One region of the Actinomadura rugatobispora genome, then DNA from elsewhere that is predicted to be linked to it. Evidence: riboswitches for the same ligand, from Rfam matches in the RefSeq annotation. Region 1 holds a riboswitch; the other holds the start of a gene.
The links. A riboswitch is a leader RNA that binds a small molecule or an ion and turns the genes downstream of it on or off. The one in region 1 is predicted to bind glycine.

Region 1 (8,168 bases):
GACGACGCCGGAGAACATGCTCTTCAGCCGTCCCGCCGCGAACCGCCGCACCCGCGGGATGGTCAGCGCGACCCCGGCCAGCACGGCCAGCGCCAGCAGCACGATCACGATCGTCCGGGACGGCGCGAGGTCGCGGGTGGCGGTGTTGACCGAGCCGGTGACGAACCCGAACACGATCAGCAGCAGGATGTGCATGACCATGCCCATGAGCTGGGACGCGCCGACGCTGGCGACCGCCGGCCCCGGCCGCACCCCCGAACGCTGCAGGTAGCGGGTGTTGAGCGCGACGCCGCTGACCGCGGCCGGGGCCACCAGCTTCACGAACGACGCCGCGACCTGCGCCAGCACGGTCTGGCCGAGCGGCAGCTTCTCGGGGACGAAGCCCATCAGCATGAACGCGGCGGCCAGGTAGGTGAGCGCGGCGGCGGCCAGGGCCACCCCCATCCACCACCACTCGGCGCCCGCCACCAGCCGGACCGGGTCGACGCTGCTGAGCTGCGGGACGACGATGTAGGCCGCGACCGTCAGCGCCACGATGCTGAAGATGGTGCGGGGCCGGAAGCGCTCGAGCCGGATCGGCGGCGCCTCGCTCTCCGGCTTCAGCCGCACGATCTGCTCGCGGATCCGGGTGAGCAGCTCGCGGTCGTGCCGCAGCGCCGCGCGGGTGTCGCGGGACAGCGCCACCCGCTGCAGCAGCGGCACCGCGGCGGCCAGCGCCTGCTCGCCCAGCACCTCGACGGCGGTGCGGACCGCCCGCTCGGGCCCTGCCCGCAGCGCCAGGGTGGTCAGCAGCTGCGCCAGGTCCAGGCGCAGCGCCAGGTCGCCGGCGGCGATCTCGCCCGAGCGCAGGTCGGTGAGGTACGCGTGGCCCCGGTCGGAGATCAGGATGGCGCCGCCCTCCAGCCGGCGGTGCGCCAGCCGGGCCGACTGCAGCCGTTTGAACTGCCCCCAGACGTCGGTGAGGACCGCGTCGGTGAGGTCGTCGTCGGGGACGGCGTCGAGCGGCGCGCCGGGCACGTACTCGTAGGCCATCAGGGCCGCCTCGGTGCCGACCTCGCAGGTGCCCACCAGCCGGGGCGTGCGGGCCCCGGCGGCGTCGACCGCGTAGGCCATCAGCGACTCCTGCTCCAGCGAGCGGCGCAGCGAGCGCACCGGGCGGCGGGGGGCCGCCTCGCGCAGCCGGACCAGCCGCCACACCCGGTACAGCACGCCGGCGGTCTGCTGGTCGCGGTCCAGGACGCGGACCTCCAGCTGCCAGTCGCCGCGCGGCAGCGCGACCCCGGAGGTGTCGGTGGGGACGGCGCCGGGGGCGTGCGCGACGCTGACCCCGTAGCGGCGGACCTCGGGCAGGTCGTCCGGCTGGAACCTCTGGGCCCGGACGGTGCGCAGCCCGAGGCGTTCGAGGGCGGCGACGACCGCGAGGCCGGGCGGGCGCGGGTTGGGGGTGCCGACGGCGTAGAGCGTGCCGTGGCCGATGGCGTTGCCCAGGAAGTAGGTGGCGGCCAGCGCGGCCACCGAGGCGTAGGCGGCGGTCAGGCCGGTGAGCGCGGCCAGCCCGATCATCGACCAGGTGGCGGCCTGCCAGCGGGTGCGGCCGGCCATCCCCACCGCGCTGACGAACGCGATCACCGGGGCGATGTCGGTGTGCACCGGGGCGGTGTCGGTGCCGCCCCAGATGAGGGAGTCCAGGACCCCGCCGGGCGCGGAGGTGATCACCAGGTCGTCCAGCAGGATGGTGACGGCGAACGCGATCACCGCGGCCAGCAGCGCGATCGCGACCCGCGTCCCGTCCTTGTGGAACAGCCGCTCCACCGCGAAGGCCACCGGCACCGCCAGCACCCCGAAGCTGGAGGCGATGGTGGCCAGCGTGAGCAGGAAGAGCGGGGCGTGCGCGGTGGTCTCGGAGATGTCGGTCTGCAGGCCGTGCGTGGCCTGCGGGGCGAACGACACCAGCAGCATGACCGCGCCCAGCCCCGCGAGCGAGGCGGCGAAGCGGATGGCGTCCGAGGGCCTGCGGATCCGGTCGGGCCGCGGCGGCTCGTCGACGGGCACGGCCGTGGCGGCCTGGCCGGGCCGCGCCGCCGCGTCCTCGCGCTCGTCCTCGTGCTCTTGCCGGTGGGTCTGTGTCACGCCCACACCGCCGTCCGGACCCTTCACTGTGATCAGCGTCCCGGGAGGGGCGTCGCGCCGTCGGGCGCGGCGCCCGCTCCGACCGCTCGCACGTTCAAGGTGATTCGTACCCTCCTGGCCCCCGCGGCCCCCCATTTTTCGGGGCCGTCGCCGGACCCCGCGGAGAAAGGGCGCCGCCCGCGCCCCGACCCGCCGTTCGACCAAGCGCTCGTACGGCAGGTCCCTTCCCCGTGAGCTGTGGGCAATCGTACTGGTCCGTAGCCACCCGAGATCAACGGTTCGGGGCCGGTGGCGGACGTCCGCGGCACCTCCGCCGCCCGTGACCGGGGCCCGTCACGATCGTTCCGCCCGGAGGTTGGATAGGCTTTCGGGGGAAAGATGCCGTCGACCCTGTGCGGGAGAGACTCCACGCAGCCAGCGTGGGGCGCCGAAGGGGCAACCCTCCCCGGAACCTCTCAGGCAAAAGGACCGCTCGGGCGAGGCACCTCTGGAAAGCAGGCGTGGCCCCCATCGCAGGGGGAACGGGCCTCACCGAAGGGGCAAATCCCGTACCGCGGGCGAATCTCTCAGGTGCCGATGACAGAGGGGGAGACCGCCGCCGGCCCGGCAGGGCGCGGTGGCGGCCCTGAGCGACCGCAGAAGCCCAGGAGGCTCCCCACGATGACCGACCAGTACTTCGCCCCCGTGGCCTCGCCGCAGCAGCACCGCTCGGCGTTCGCCGACCGGCACATCGGGCCCGCGCCGGCCGACCAGGACCGGATGCTGGCGGCCATCGGCTACTCCGGAGCCGAGGCCCTGATCGACGGCGCGGTGCCCGCCGCGATCCGCACCGGCCGGCCCCTCGACCTGCCGCCCGCGCTGAGCGAGACCGCCGCGCTGGACCGGCTGCGCGAGCTGGCGTCCCGCAACACCGTGCTGACCTCGATGATCGGGCTGGGGTACCACGGCACGATCACCCCCGGCGTCATCCTCCGCAACGTCCTGGAGAACCCCGGCTGGTACACCGCCTACACCCCGTACCAGCCGGAGATCTCCCAGGGCCGGCTCGAGGCGCTGCTGAACTTCCAGACCGTGGTGAGCGACCTCACCGGGCTGCCGGTGTCCAACGCGTCCATGCTGGACGAGGGCACCGCCGCCGCCGAGGCGATGGCGCTGGCGCACCGCGTCTCCAAGCGCAAGGAGCCGGGCACGTTCCTGGTGGACGCCGACGCGCTCCCGCAGACGATCGAGGTCGTGCGCACCCGCGCCGTCCCGCTGGGCATCGAGGTCGTCACCGCCGACCTGGCCGGGGGCCTGCCCGAGGGCGACTTCTTCGGCGTGCTGCTGCAGTACCCGGGGGCCTCCGGCGCGGTCCGCGACCTGGCCCCGGTGAGCGCGCAGGCGCACGAGCGCGGCGCCCAGGTCGTCGTGGCCGCCGACCTGCTGGCCCTCACCCTGCTGCGGCCGCCCGGCGAGTCGGGCGCCGACATCGCCGTGGGCTCGGCGCAGCGGTTCGGCGTCCCGTACGGGTTCGGCGGCCCGCACGCCGGCTACATGGCGGTGCGCGAGGGCATCCAGCGGCAGCTCCCCGGACGCCTGGTCGGGGTGTCGGTCGACGCCGACGGCGCCGCCGCCTACCGGCTGGCGCTGCAGACCCGCGAGCAGCACATCCGCCGCGAGAAGGCCACCAGCAACATCTGCACCGCCCAGGTCCTGCTGGCGGTCATGGCGAGCATGTACGCCGTCTACCACGGGCCCGAGGGGCTGGCGGCGATCGCCCAGCGCGTCCACCGGCACGCGCGGACGCTGGCCGCCGGGCTGCGCGGGCCGCTGGGCGTCGAGGTCGTGCACGACCGCTTCTTCGACACCGTCCTGGCCCGGGTCCCGGGCCGCGCCGCCGAGGTCGTGGAGCGCGCCCGCGAGGGCGGGGTCAACCTGCGCCCGGTGGACGCCGACCACGTCGCGATCGCCTGCGACGAGACCACCACCGGCGAGCACCTCGGCGTCGTCTGGCGCGCGTTCGGGCTGGAGGGCGCGATGTCGGGCGGGGCGGAGGGCGACGGCCTGGGCGGGCTGCGGCGCGAGAGCCCGTACCTCACCCACCCGGTCTTCCACCAGCACCGCTCCGAGACGGCCATGCTGCGCTACCTGCGCAGGCTGCAGGACAAGGACATCGCGCTGGACCGGTCGATGATCCCGCTCGGATCCTGCACGATGAAGCTCAACGCCACGGCCGAGATGGAGCCGATCACCTGGCCGGAGTTCGCGAACATCCACCCGTTCGCCCCGGTCGACCAGGCCCGCGGCTACCTGGAGCTGATCGGCGAGCTGGAGGACCGGCTGGCGGAGATCACCGGCTACGCCAGGGTGTCGGTGCAGCCCAACGCGGGCTCGCAGGGGGAGCTGGCCGGGCTGCTGGCCATCCGCGGCTACCACGCCTCGCGCGGCGAGGAGCACCGGAACATCTGCCTGATCCCGTCGTCGGCGCACGGCACCAACGCCGCCAGCGCGGTGATGGCCGGGATGAAGGTCGTGGTCGTCACGTGCGACGACGGCGGGAACATCGACCTGGACGACCTGCACGCCAAGATCGGCAAGCACGGCGAGCGGCTGTCGGCGATCATGGTGACCTACCCGTCCACGCACGGCGTGTTCGAGGAGACCATCACCGACGTGTGCGCGGCCGTGCACGCGGCCGGCGGCCAGGTCTACGTCGACGGAGCCAACCTCAACGCGCTGGTCGGGCTGGCCCGTCCCGGCGAGTTCGGCTCCGACGTCTCCCACCTCAACCTGCACAAGACCTTCTGCATCCCGCACGGCGGCGGCGGCCCCGGCGTCGGCCCGATCGGCGTCCGCGAGCACCTGGCGCCGTTCCTGCCGAGCCACCCGCTGCGCGACGAGGCCGGGCCGCGCGACACGGGCGTGGGGCCGATCTCGGCGGCGCCGTGGGGCTCGGCGGGCATCCTCCCGATCTCCTGGGCCTACATCGCGATGATGGGCCCGGACGGGCTGCGCGCCGCCACCGAGAGCGCGATCATCGCCGCCAACTACCTGGCCGCCCGGCTGGGCCCGCACTACCCGATCCTCTACACCGGTCGCGACGGGCTGGTCGCGCACGAGTGCATCGCCGACCTCCGCAGGATCACCAAGGAGACCGGGATCACCGCCGAGGACGTGGCCAAGCGGCTGATCGACTACGGCTTCCACGCCCCCACCCTGTCGTTCCCGGTGGCCGGCACGCTGATGATCGAGCCCACCGAGAGCGAGGACCTGGCCGAGCTCGACCGGTTCTGCGACGCCATGATCGAGATCCGGCGGGAGATCCAGCGGGTCGCCGACGGCGCCCTCGACCGCGACGACAATCCCCTCAAGAACGCCCCGCACACCGCCGCGAGCCTGGTCACCGAGGACTGGAAGCACCCCTACACCCGCGAGGAGGCGGCCTACCCGCTGCCCGCTCTCCGGGACGGGAAGTACTGGCCCCCGGTGCGCCGCATCGACCAGGCCTACGGCGACCGCAACCTGGTCTGCTCCTGCCCGCCGCCGGAGGCGTTCGAGGACTGACAGTGTTCATTGCATGCGCGAGCTGCGCTCCTCGCCTGGGGGCTCGTCGCTTGTCGCGCCTGCGGCGATCGCTGCATCGCTCCGAACTCGCCTGGCGGCTCACTCCGCGATCAGGTTCTCGCTCCGCTCGCACCTGCCTTCGGACGCGATCGCAGCGCCTGAGCGACCGTTCGGGGCTGGACTGAGGGGCTGAGCTCGTCACTCGGGCGATTTCGTCGATCATGCCCGCGGATCCGGGTGTCGTCCCGGCGCGGGCGGCCCCGCCGTCGGTAGGCTCGGGACACCGACCCGACCCCCAGAGGCGGAGCATGAGCGACACCCCGGACCCGGCCGACCCGGCGCGGCTGTGCGAGGAGGCCAGGCGGCTGGCCGAGACGGGCGAGCCCGGCCGGGCCGCCGCCCTGTTCGAGAGGGTGCTCGCCCTGGGCGACACCCCGTTCCGGGCCCAGGCGGCCCTCGGCCTGGCCGTCGTCCTGGACGACGGCGGCGACGTCGAGGGCGCCCGGGAGGCCGACCGGGAGGCCATCGCGACCGGCGACCCGGAGTACGGGCCGCGCGCCGCGTACCACCTGGCGCTCACCCACGAGCGCGCGGGCGAGCACGAGCAGGCCGGGCCGGCCTGGCGGGCCGTGGTCGACTTCGGCAACCCGGCCTACCTGCCGCCGGCGCTGCTGGCCCTGGCCCGGCTCGCCGACGACCAGGGCGACTTCGAGACCGCCCGCGGCCGCTGGGAGGACGCGGTCGGCACCGGCGACGCCGAGTACGGCCCGGTCGCCGCGCACGACCTGGCGCAGCGGCTGCTGGAGCGCGGCGAGCCGTCCCGCGCCCTGCGGATCCTCACCGCCGGGCTCAGGCTGATCGACCGGGAGACCGCCCCCTACGCCTACACGCGGCTGGCCGTCGCGACGGGCATCGCCCACCTCGACCAGGCGATCGGCGCGTTCTCGGCGGCGCTCGGCGAGCCCGGCGCGGCCGCCGACGGCGAGGTCGGGCCGCTGGCGGTCGAACTGCTGGCGCGGACGCTGCCGCTGCGCGGCCGCGGCGCCGAGGCCCGCGAGGTGTGGCGGCGCGGGCTGGCCGATCCCGGCGTCGCCGGCCAGGTCCGGGCCCGGCTGCGCCGCGACTTCGCCCCCGACGACGAGGACGCGGCGGACGCCGATCCCGCCGACCTGTGGTGGGAGCCGGTGGTCGAGCAGTCCGTGTCCGAGGGGACGCTGCCCGCGCTGGCGGGCGAGGCGTTCGGCGCGCTCGACCACATGTACGCGCTGCTGGCGGTCCGGTACGCCCGGCGTCCCGAGCCGCGCGCGGGCGAGGCCGGCGAGGCGCAGGAGGTGCGCGAGGCGCAGGAGGTCATGGGCCAGGCGGTCCGGGTGCCCAGCGACTACGCCTGGGGTCCGCTCCTGCACGAGAGCTTCGCCGAGCGGCTGCGGCTGGCGATGGGCGACCCCGAGCCGGCGCTGCCGCCGGGCTGGCCCGACGTCGAGCCCGTCCCCGAGACCTGAGTCGAGGCGTCGCCGCCGGGGCTATCCGGCGACGGCGGCCTGCGCGATCACCTTGGTGATCCGCACCCGGACCAGGTACTCGCCCGGGACGGCGTTGCGCGTCCCGAACTCCTCGGCCCGGTCGGCGCCCATGTACCGGGCGCCGAGGGCCGTGGACCAGCGGCGCAGCTCGTCCGGGTCCTCCGAGACGCTCGCCTCGCCCAGGATCGTCACGAACGAGTAGGGCGGGGTCTGGTCGTCCACGGCGACCGACATGCGCGGGTCGCGGCGGACCGCCTTGCCCTTGACCCCCGTTCCGTGCGTGGTGAACACCAGGTCGTCGCCGTCGAGCACGAACCAGACCGGGGTCACGTGCGGGCTTCCGTCGGCCCGCGTCACCGCGAGCTTCCCCGTGCGGGTGCCCTCGGACACGAAGGCGCGCCATTCGCTGTCGGTCATCTTCCCCATGCGGCCAGTCTGCCGTACGCGATCACGCGCGGGCGGGGCCCGGCGCCGGCGTGTCGCCCCGCACCGGCTACCGTGAGTGACATGGAGATCGTGACGGGGCGGGGGCCCGCCGAGCTGACGCTGGACGAGCCGGACGGCCCGGAGGGCGCGGCGTTCCTGCTGGTCCTGACGCACGGTTCGAACGGCGGCGTCGACGCCCCCGACCTGCTGGCCGTGCGGGAGGAGGCGCTCGGCCTCGGCGGGGCGGTGGCGCGGGTGCTGCAGCCGTTCCGCGCGGCCGGGCGGCGGGCGCCCGGCTCGGCGGTCCGCCAGGACGAGGACTGGCTCCAGGTGATCAAGGTCCTCCGGGACCGGTACGGCGAGGTGCCGCTGGTGCAGGGCGGCCGCAGCAACGGGGCGCGGGTGGCCTGCCGGACGGCCGGGGCGGCCGGGGCGAGCGGCGTGGTGGCGCTGGCGTTCCCGCTGCACCCGCCGGGGAAGCCGGACCGGTCGCGGGCCGGCGAGCTGCGCGAGGCGCGCGACGCGGGCGTGGAGGCGCTGGTGGTG
Region 2 (8,168 bases), 4.6 Mb from region 1:
TGCCGAGGAGGAGCAGGCCGGTCACGGCGATCGCGACGAAGACGGCGTCGACGGACGCGCGCCCCTTCTCCGTCCAGTAGACGTCGCTGAGGTGCAGGATCAGCGCGAACTCGTCCAGCACCAGGGCGGCGCCCGCGCCGAAGATGACGGCGGCGGTGATGACGAACCCCTGGTAGGCGTCCGGGACGGCGAATCCCATCACGCCGCCGACCAGCATGAGGACGACGCCGAACACGACATGGTGGATGTGCAGGTCGCCCGCCTTGACGTTGCGGAACCACCAGCGGACGTCCGCGCGGATCAGCCGCACGTTGACGCGGGTCAGCACGAACGTGACGATGAAGGAGACGAAGAAGGCGAACAGCGGCAGGCGCCCGGCATCGGCCACGCGCACGGAGAAGAACTCGGACAACGAACCCCCTGACCATCCCATGATGCCTTGTGACATGCGTGGATATCGTGAGGGCGAACGAAGGGGGACGGGGCATGGGCCGTTTCGTGGACCGGTGCGACCCGGGATGCCGGGAATGGATCGCCGAGGCCATCCGCAAGGTCGAGGCCGACGCCAACCGCAGCGCCGACACCCACCTGCACGTCTTCCCGCTACCGCCCGAATGGGGCATCGACCTGTACCTGAAGGACGAGTCGGTGCACCCGACCGGGTCGCTGAAGCACCGGCTGGCGCGGTCGCTGTTCCTGTACGGGCTGGCGAACGGCTGGATCCGGGAGGGCACCACCATCATCGAGGCGTCCAGCGGGTCCACGGCGGTCAGCGAGGCGTACTTCGCGCGGCTGGTGGGGCTGCCGTTCGTGGCGGTGATGCCGGAGCGCACCAGCCTGGAGAAGATCGAGCTGATCGAGTTCTACGGCGGGCGGTGCCATCTGGTGGCCGACCCGTCGGCGATCTACGCCGAGTCGCGGCGGCTGGCGGAGGAGTGCGGCGGGCACTTCATGGACCAGTTCACCTACGCCGAGCGGGCGACGGACTGGCGCGGCAACAACAACATCGCCGAGTCGATCTTCGAGCAGTTGCGGCTGGAGCGGTTCCCCGAGCCGTCCTGGATCGTGGTCGGCGCCGGGACGGGCGGGACGTCCGCCACCATCGGCCGGTACGCGCGCTACCGGAGGTTCGGGACCCGGGTCGCGGTGGTCGACCCGGAGGGTTCGGCGTTCTTCGGCGCGTTCGAGGACGGCGACCGGGACCGTACCGCGGCGGGGTCGCGGATCGAGGGGATCGGGCGGCCCCGGGTGGAGCCGTCGTTCCTGCCCACGGTGATCGACCGGATGATCCAGGTGCCGGACGCGGCGTCGATCGCGGCGATGCGGTGGACGCGGGAGGTGACGGGCCGGAGCGTGGGCGGGTCGACCGGGACCAACATGTGGGGCGTGGCGGAGCTGGTCGCGGAGATGCTGGAGCGCGGCGAGCGCGGCAGCGTGGTCACGCTGATCTGCGACGGCGGTGAGCGGTACGCCCGCACCTACGGGTCGGACGCGTGGCTCGCCGGGCAGGGCCTCGCGGTCGGCCCGTACGTGGAGGCGCTGCGCACCTTCCACAAGACGGGCGAGGCCCCCGCGCCCCGGTGATCGATCTTTAGGTGGACGCGGCCCAGGCTGCTTCCGAGCCTTGGAGATGGGTTGTAAGGCGTCCCTGGACGGCCACCGATCCGGTGGAGCCGCGGCGGCCGAAGAGGCGTGCCCGCCGTGAGGCCCGGCGCGCCACCCACGTCAACCACAACAAGCAGGTCGTCGTGAGGAGACGACGGCTCCTCCGCGCTGCCTGGCGGTACGGCCGCCCTACCCAGGGATCGGACGGGGCCTGGGGTCCCACCTGCCGAACGAGTCGATACCCGTGGCGATGTCGCCGGGCTGCCGGTTGTCGACGGCCCGCCGGGCGACCGGCATCGGCGGTCGGCGCGGCGCCCCGGAAGGCCGTGAAGCCGTCGATCTCGGCGTCGATGAGGTGCAGGCCGCCCGTCTCGCCAAGGGCGACGCGCGGGTCCGGCCCCTCCTACGGCCAGCGCCATCCGTCCGGTGGCCTGGGATCGCCCAGCGTGCACTCGGCGCAGAGCGTCGGCGCCGGTTCGCAACGAGATTCATATATTCGGGGATTCAGATACTATCCAACTCATATAAAGTCGTACGCGTACTGATGAGGTGGCCACCTGGCCGCCCCGAGCCCTCCTTGGAGTGTCGTCATGCATGTCACGGTCGTCGGAGCCACGGGACGCGTCGGCCGCCACGTCCTCGACCAGGCACTGGACTCCGGGCACACCGTCACCGCGGCCGTCCGGACGCCCGCCAACCTGCACCGCGACGTGGACGCGGTCGCCGTCGACCTCACCGATCCCGACCTCGACGAACTCGGCCGCGCCGTCATGAAGGCCGACGCCGTCATCTCCTGCCTAGGGCCCCGCGACAAGCGCGAGTACGGCGTCGTCACGCCGGGGACCACGGCCATCGTCACGGCCATGCGACGTGCCGGCTGCCGGCGCACCCTGACCGTCAGCGGCGCCGGCGTGTCCACGGCGCGCACACCGGACCGTCCGAATCCACCGAAGCGCGAGCCGGGCGCCGGTTGGTACAACCGGTACTTCGCCACCCCGCTGGCCCGGCGAGCACTCGGATACAGCTTCGTCGACTTCGCGCTGATGGAGGATCTCCTGCGCGCCAGCGACCTCGACTGGACCGCCGTACGTCTGACATTCCTCGTCGACCGGCCGCTGACCGGCACCTACCGGACCGCCCTCGAACGCAACGTACGCCGTGGTCTTCGCATCGGCCGCCCCGATGTCGCCCACTTCATGGTCCGCGCCCTCGAGGATCCGGCGACCTTCAAGAAGGCCATCAGCGTTTCCTACTGACCCGCACCGACCAGATCTCCAGGAGACAATCCGTGTTCAACAGCACCGTTTGGATCGCCCAGAGCTTCCTCGCGCTCTTCTTCTTCGCCGCCGGGCTGCCCAAGGTCGCCGGCAGGGGCATCGACCGCTGGGTCGGTTTCGACCAGGTACCGCGAATCATGACCGTCATCATCGGCGTCACCGAGGTCCTCGGAGCCGTCGCCCTCGTCGTCCCGCTGCTGATCGACCGGTTCGAATGGACCACCCCGCTCGCCGCCGTCGGGATCGCGGTCATCTCGCTGATGGCCAGCGGCTTCCACCTGCGCGCCCGGGAATGGCTCGCCACTCTCGAGACCGCGTTGTGGGCGTCGCTCGCGGCGACGATCGCGATCGCCCGGTGGGACGAGCTGGCCACGGCGCCCTCGGTGTCCGAGGACGTGCTCGTCCCGATCCTGTTCGTCCTCGTGCCCGCGGTCATCGTCAACATCGTCTTCCTGACCAGGGCCACGCAACCCGCCAAGGAAGAGGACGGACGGGAAGCGATGACGGCGGCGTGACCGGCGTCCCTTCAGTCGCGGGACGAGAACCACGCACGACCGCCCCCCAAGGAGAAGCGCATGCAAGCCGTCCGCCTCATCCTGTTGCTGCTGCATGTACTCGGCTTCGTCGCCTTCGTCGGCGCTCTGATCGCCCAGCGGTCGCAGGCGACAAAGATGATCACCGGGCCGGTGCGTGACGGAGCCGGCGTCGCCGTCGTCAGCGGAGTCGCCCTCACCGCCGTCATCCAGGCGGACGGCGGTGACCTCGATATCGCGAAGATCGCGGTGAAGCTCGGCATCGGCGTCCTCATCCTCGTACTGACGCTCGCGAACCTGCGGCGCGAGCAGATCGCGACCCGGCTGTGGGCCGCGCTGCTCGTCCTGGGCGTCATCGACATCGGGGTGGCGATCTTCTGGTCACCCGCCCACGGCTCGTGGTGACCGCCGCTGATCCGCCCGTGGGCCCGAGCGGGTGACTGAGAGCACCGGAGAACGCGCATCCGGCCGGCGAACCGTGCCGACCGGCCGGATGCGCGTGGCCCACCGTTCCGCGCGTGGTGCCGGCCCTCCGCCGACCACGGCACATGCCGCGCCCCCGAGCCGCGTTCGTGCTTGCGGATACGCTCTGATCGGCGATTCATACGGTACGGGGAGCGCGGTATATGGGACCCGAGGTTTCTGGTGGCGCTGACGAGAGGCGACGCCACCGGCGGCTGAGCAATGCGCTCAAGGAGTCGTTGCGCGAGATGAACATCCAGTTGTCGCTGCTCAACCACCACGTCAGCGCGCATCTCAAGCTGAAGGACGCCGACCTGCAGTGCCTCGACCTGATCAACCGGGAAGGCCCGCTCAGCCCCACGGCCGTCGCACGGCGCACCGGCATGCATCCGGCCACGATGACCGGCGTCCTCGACCGGCTCGAACGCGGTGGCTGGATCGCCCGGGAGCGCGACCCCGTCGACCGTCGCGCGGTCGTCGTCCGCGCTCTTCGCGACCGCAATTCCGACCTGTTCCGGCTGCTTTCCGGCATGAATGCGTCGATGGACGGGATATGTGCCGAGTACACAGCCGACCAACTCGAACTTCTGGTCGACTTCCTCGGCCGCACGACATCGGCCGGTCGGCGGGCCACCGATGACCTCGTCACCGACTGAGAACCTGATTCGCCCGAGCGCCGTGGGCCGGGCCTGAAACACGGCCCGCGCTAGCCGGCGAAGCGGATGGGGTTGACCAGGTCGGCGTAGATGAGGAGGCCGCCCATGACGATCAGCACGGCGGCCATCACGTAGGTGACGGGCAGCGCCTTGGCCACGTCCACGTAGCCGGGGTCGGGGCGCTTGAAGAGGCGGGCGAAGCCCTTCTTGAGGCCCTCCAGGAGGGCCCCGGCCATGTGGCCGCCGTCCAGGGGCAGCAGCGGGATCAGGTTGAACATGCCGACGGCGAGGTTGAGGGAGCCGAGCAGGGCGACGAACATCGCGACCTTCTCGACGGTGGGGCTCTCGGAGGCGGCGATCTCGCCGCCGAGGCGGCTGACGCCGACGACGCCGATGGGGCCGTTGGGGTCGCGCTTCTCGTCGCCGAACGCGGCCTGCCAGACCCCGACCATCTTCTCCGGCATCCGCAGCAGGGCGCCGGCGGTGTGCGCGGTCAGCTCGCCCATGTAGCCGGCGACCGCGACCGGGCCCTGGCGCTCGCGCTCCTGGAGCGGGGTGATGCCGAGGAACCCGACGTTGACGACCTTGTCGGTGTCCTTCAGGTCGTACATCTGGTTGCGGGTGACGGGCACCTGCAGCGGGACGGGCTTGCCGTCGCGCTGGACGGTGACCGCGACGGTGCGGCCGCCGGAGTCGCGGATCAGGCCCTGCAGCTGGTCGTAGGAGGTGATCGCGCGGCCGTCGTAGGAGGTGATGCGGTCGCCGGCCTGGAGGCCGACGGAGGCGGCCGGGGTCGGGGTGTAGCCCTGCGGGCAGTCGGTGAGCTTGGAGCCGGCGGGGATCGCGCACTTGGCCACCGAGCCGATCACCGGCTGCGGGGTGGGGGTGCCGATGCCCATCAGCAGGATCCCGAAGAAGATCGCCGCGAGGATGAGGTTCATCGCGGGCCCGGCGAACATGATGATGAGCTTCTGCCACCACTTCTTGGCGTAGAAGACCCGGTTCTCGTCGCCGGGGCGGACCTCCTCCAGCGCCGCGCCGCGGGCCGACTCGATCAGGCCCTGCCAGGGGCCGGTGCTGATCTGGCGGACCTCGCCGGGCCGGTCGCCCTTGCGCGGCGGCAGCATGCCGATCATGCGGATGTAGCCGCCGAGCGGGATCCACTTGACGCCGTACTCGGTCTCGCCCTTGTGCCGCGACCAGAGGGTGGGGCCGAAGCCGACCATGAACTGCGGGGTGCGGACGCCGAAGAGCTTGGCGAAGGAGAAGTGGCCCAGCTCGTGCAGCGCGATCGAGGCCAGCAGGCCGAAGAACAGGATCAGCACTCCCGCCAACCAGCCCATGCCCGCCCGTCCCTCCGTCGTGATCTCCAGCGACCCGTTCAGGTTACGTGATCCGGGTCCTCGGCGGCCGCGTACTCGCGCACCCGCACCCGCCGGTGATACGGCCGTCCGGGCCTTTCGGTTCACCCCCAGGGGGGCGGGGGGCGTCTGGTCGCGGGACGTCGCCGCTGCTAGCCTGGCGACCAGCCGTTGATCCCGCGCGGGAGAGTGCCCTGGCAGCCAGCCGGGGACGCCGAAGGAGCAAATCCTCCCCGGAACCTCTCAGGCCCCAGGACCGCGCGGACCAGGTACCTCTGGAAAGCGGGGACGCACCGTCCCCCGCCGAAGGTGAAAGCCCCTCCGCCCTCGTCGGCGCGGGGTGAAGCTCTCAGGCGCCGCGACCGGCCGATGACAGAGGGGGAGGCACCGACCACGCCCGGTGCGGGTGGGACGATTGGACCACGCGCCCGCGACGAAGGAGCCGACCCATGTCCAGCACAGCGCCCGGCAGGAAGACGCCGCTGTACGACGTCCACCGCGACCTCGGCGCCCACCTCGTCGACTTCGCCGGCTTCCTGATGCCGCTGCGGTACGCGAGCGAGACCGCCGAGCACCGCGCCGTCCGCGCCGCGGCGGGGCTGTTCGACCTGTCCCACATGGGGGAGGTCTTCGTGGACGGGCCGGAGGCCGGGGCCGCGCTCGACCACGCGCTGGTCGGCAACCTGTCCCCGATGGCCGTCGGCAAGGCCCGCTACACGATGATCTGCGGGGCCGACGGCGGGGTGCTGGACGACCTGATCGTCTACCGGCTGGCCGCGGAGACGTTCATGGTGGTGGCGAACGCCGCCAACGTCGCGACCGTGCGGGAGGCGCTGGCCGAGCGGGCGGCGGGCTTCCCGGGCGCGCGGGTGGTCGACCGGTCCGACGAGTACGCGCTGATCGCGCTGCAGGGCCCGGACGCGCAGGGGATCCTGTCCCGCTTCACCGCCGCGCCGCTGGCCGACCTGCGCTACTACGCGATCATGGCGGACGAGGTCGCGGGCGTGGACGCGCTGATCGCCCGTACCGGCTACACCGGCGAGGACGGCTTCGAGCTGTTCGTGTCCGCCGGGGACGCGGTGCCGCTGTGGAAGGAGCTGGCGGCGGTCGAGGGCGTGACCCCGGCGGGGCTGTCGGCGCGCGACACGCTGCGGCTGGAGGCGGGCATGCCGCTGTACGGCAACGAGCTGACCGCGGAGACCAACCCGTTCGAGGCGGGCCTGGGCCGGGTGGTCAAGCTGGACAAGCCCGTAGATTTCGTGGGAAAGGCCACGTTGGCCGCGCAGGCGCAGACCCCGCCAGGCCGTAGGCTCGTGGGGCTGGTCGCACGCGGCCGCCGGGCGCCCCGCAAGGGGTACGAGGTGGTCACCTCGGACGGCACGCCGTGCGGGGTGGTGACCAGCGGCGCCCCGTCGCCCACACTGGGCACGCCGATCGCGATGGCGTACGTGGACAACGGGGTGGACGAGAGCGGACTCGCCGTCGACGTGCGCGGCCGCCGGGAGCCGGTCGACGTGGTCGCCCTGCCCTTCTACAAGCGTTCCTGAGACCTGGAGAGAGATACCACCGTGAGCGTTCCGGAGCAGCTGCGCTACAGCGAAGAGCACGAATGGGTGTCGGGCCTCGGCAACGAGGACGGCATCGTCACCGTCGGGATCACCGCGCACGCCGCCGACGCCCTCGGCGAGATCGTCTTCCTCGAACTGCAGCCCGGGGAGGGCGACGCGGTCGAGGCCGGCGAGACCTGCGGCGAGGTCGAGTCCACCAAGTCGGTGAGCGACATCTACTCGCCGGTCAGCGGGGAGATCACCGCGATCAACGCCGCCGTGATCGACGAGCCCAAGGTGATCAACGACGATCCGTACGGCGAGGGCTGGATCTTCAAGGTGCGGATCTCCGACGAGCCCGGCGATCTGCTCGACGCCGAGGCCTACGGCAAGCTGATCGAGGAGTCCTGAGCCGTGCCGTCCCCGAAGAACCCGCTGAACGAGTCGCTGGCCGACGCCGACCCGGAGGTCGCCCGCGCGGTGGCCGCCGAGCTGGACCGGCAGCAGTCCACGCTCGAGATGATCGCCTCGGAGAACTTCGCGCCGGTGTCGGTGCTGGAGGCCCAGGGGTCGGTCCTGACCAACAAGTACGCCGAGGGCTATCCGGGCAGGCGCTACTACGGCGGCTGCGAGTTCGTCGACGTCACCGAGCAGCTGGCGATCGACCGCGCCAAGGAGCTGTTCGGCGCCGAGCACGCCAACGTGCAGCCGCACAGCGGCGCGCAGG

Region 2: it holds a riboswitch for glycine, as region 1 does, so the genes downstream of both, gcvT (glycine cleavage system aminomethyltransferase GcvT) here and gcvP (aminomethyl-transferring glycine dehydrogenase) in region 1, are expected to answer to the same signal.

The regions. Positions count from the first base shown of each region.
Region 1 covers NZ_AP029191.1:11,258,006-11,266,173, reverse strand. Annotated here, with positions in the region: gene ACZ466_RS50490 (lysylphosphatidylglycerol synthase domain-containing protein) at 1-2,130, opposite strand, end outside; glycine riboswitch at 2,516-2,611, shown strand; glycine riboswitch at 2,612-2,723, shown strand; gene gcvP (aminomethyl-transferring glycine dehydrogenase) at 2,791-5,673, shown strand; gene ACZ466_RS50480 (tetratricopeptide repeat protein) at 5,982-7,175, shown strand; gene ACZ466_RS50475 (PPOX class F420-dependent oxidoreductase) at 7,197-7,622, opposite strand; gene ACZ466_RS50470 (alpha/beta hydrolase family protein) at 7,704-8,168, shown strand, end outside.
Region 2 covers NZ_AP029191.1:3,370,159-3,378,326, forward strand. Annotated here, with positions in the region: gene ACZ466_RS14220 (hypothetical protein) at 1-412, opposite strand, end outside; gene cds1 (L-cysteine desulfhydrase Cds1) at 487-1,584, shown strand; gene ACZ466_RS14230 (NAD(P)-dependent oxidoreductase) at 2,196-2,861, shown strand; gene ACZ466_RS14235 (DoxX family protein) at 2,894-3,397, shown strand; gene ACZ466_RS14240 (hypothetical protein) at 3,458-3,820, shown strand; gene ACZ466_RS14245 (MarR family transcriptional regulator) at 4,042-4,533, shown strand; gene ACZ466_RS14250 (M50 family metallopeptidase) at 4,584-5,876, opposite strand; glycine riboswitch at 6,067-6,163, shown strand; glycine riboswitch at 6,165-6,277, shown strand; gene gcvT (glycine cleavage system aminomethyltransferase GcvT) at 6,344-7,441, shown strand; gene gcvH (glycine cleavage system protein GcvH) at 7,463-7,852, shown strand; gene ACZ466_RS14265 (serine hydroxymethyltransferase) at 7,856-8,168, shown strand, end outside.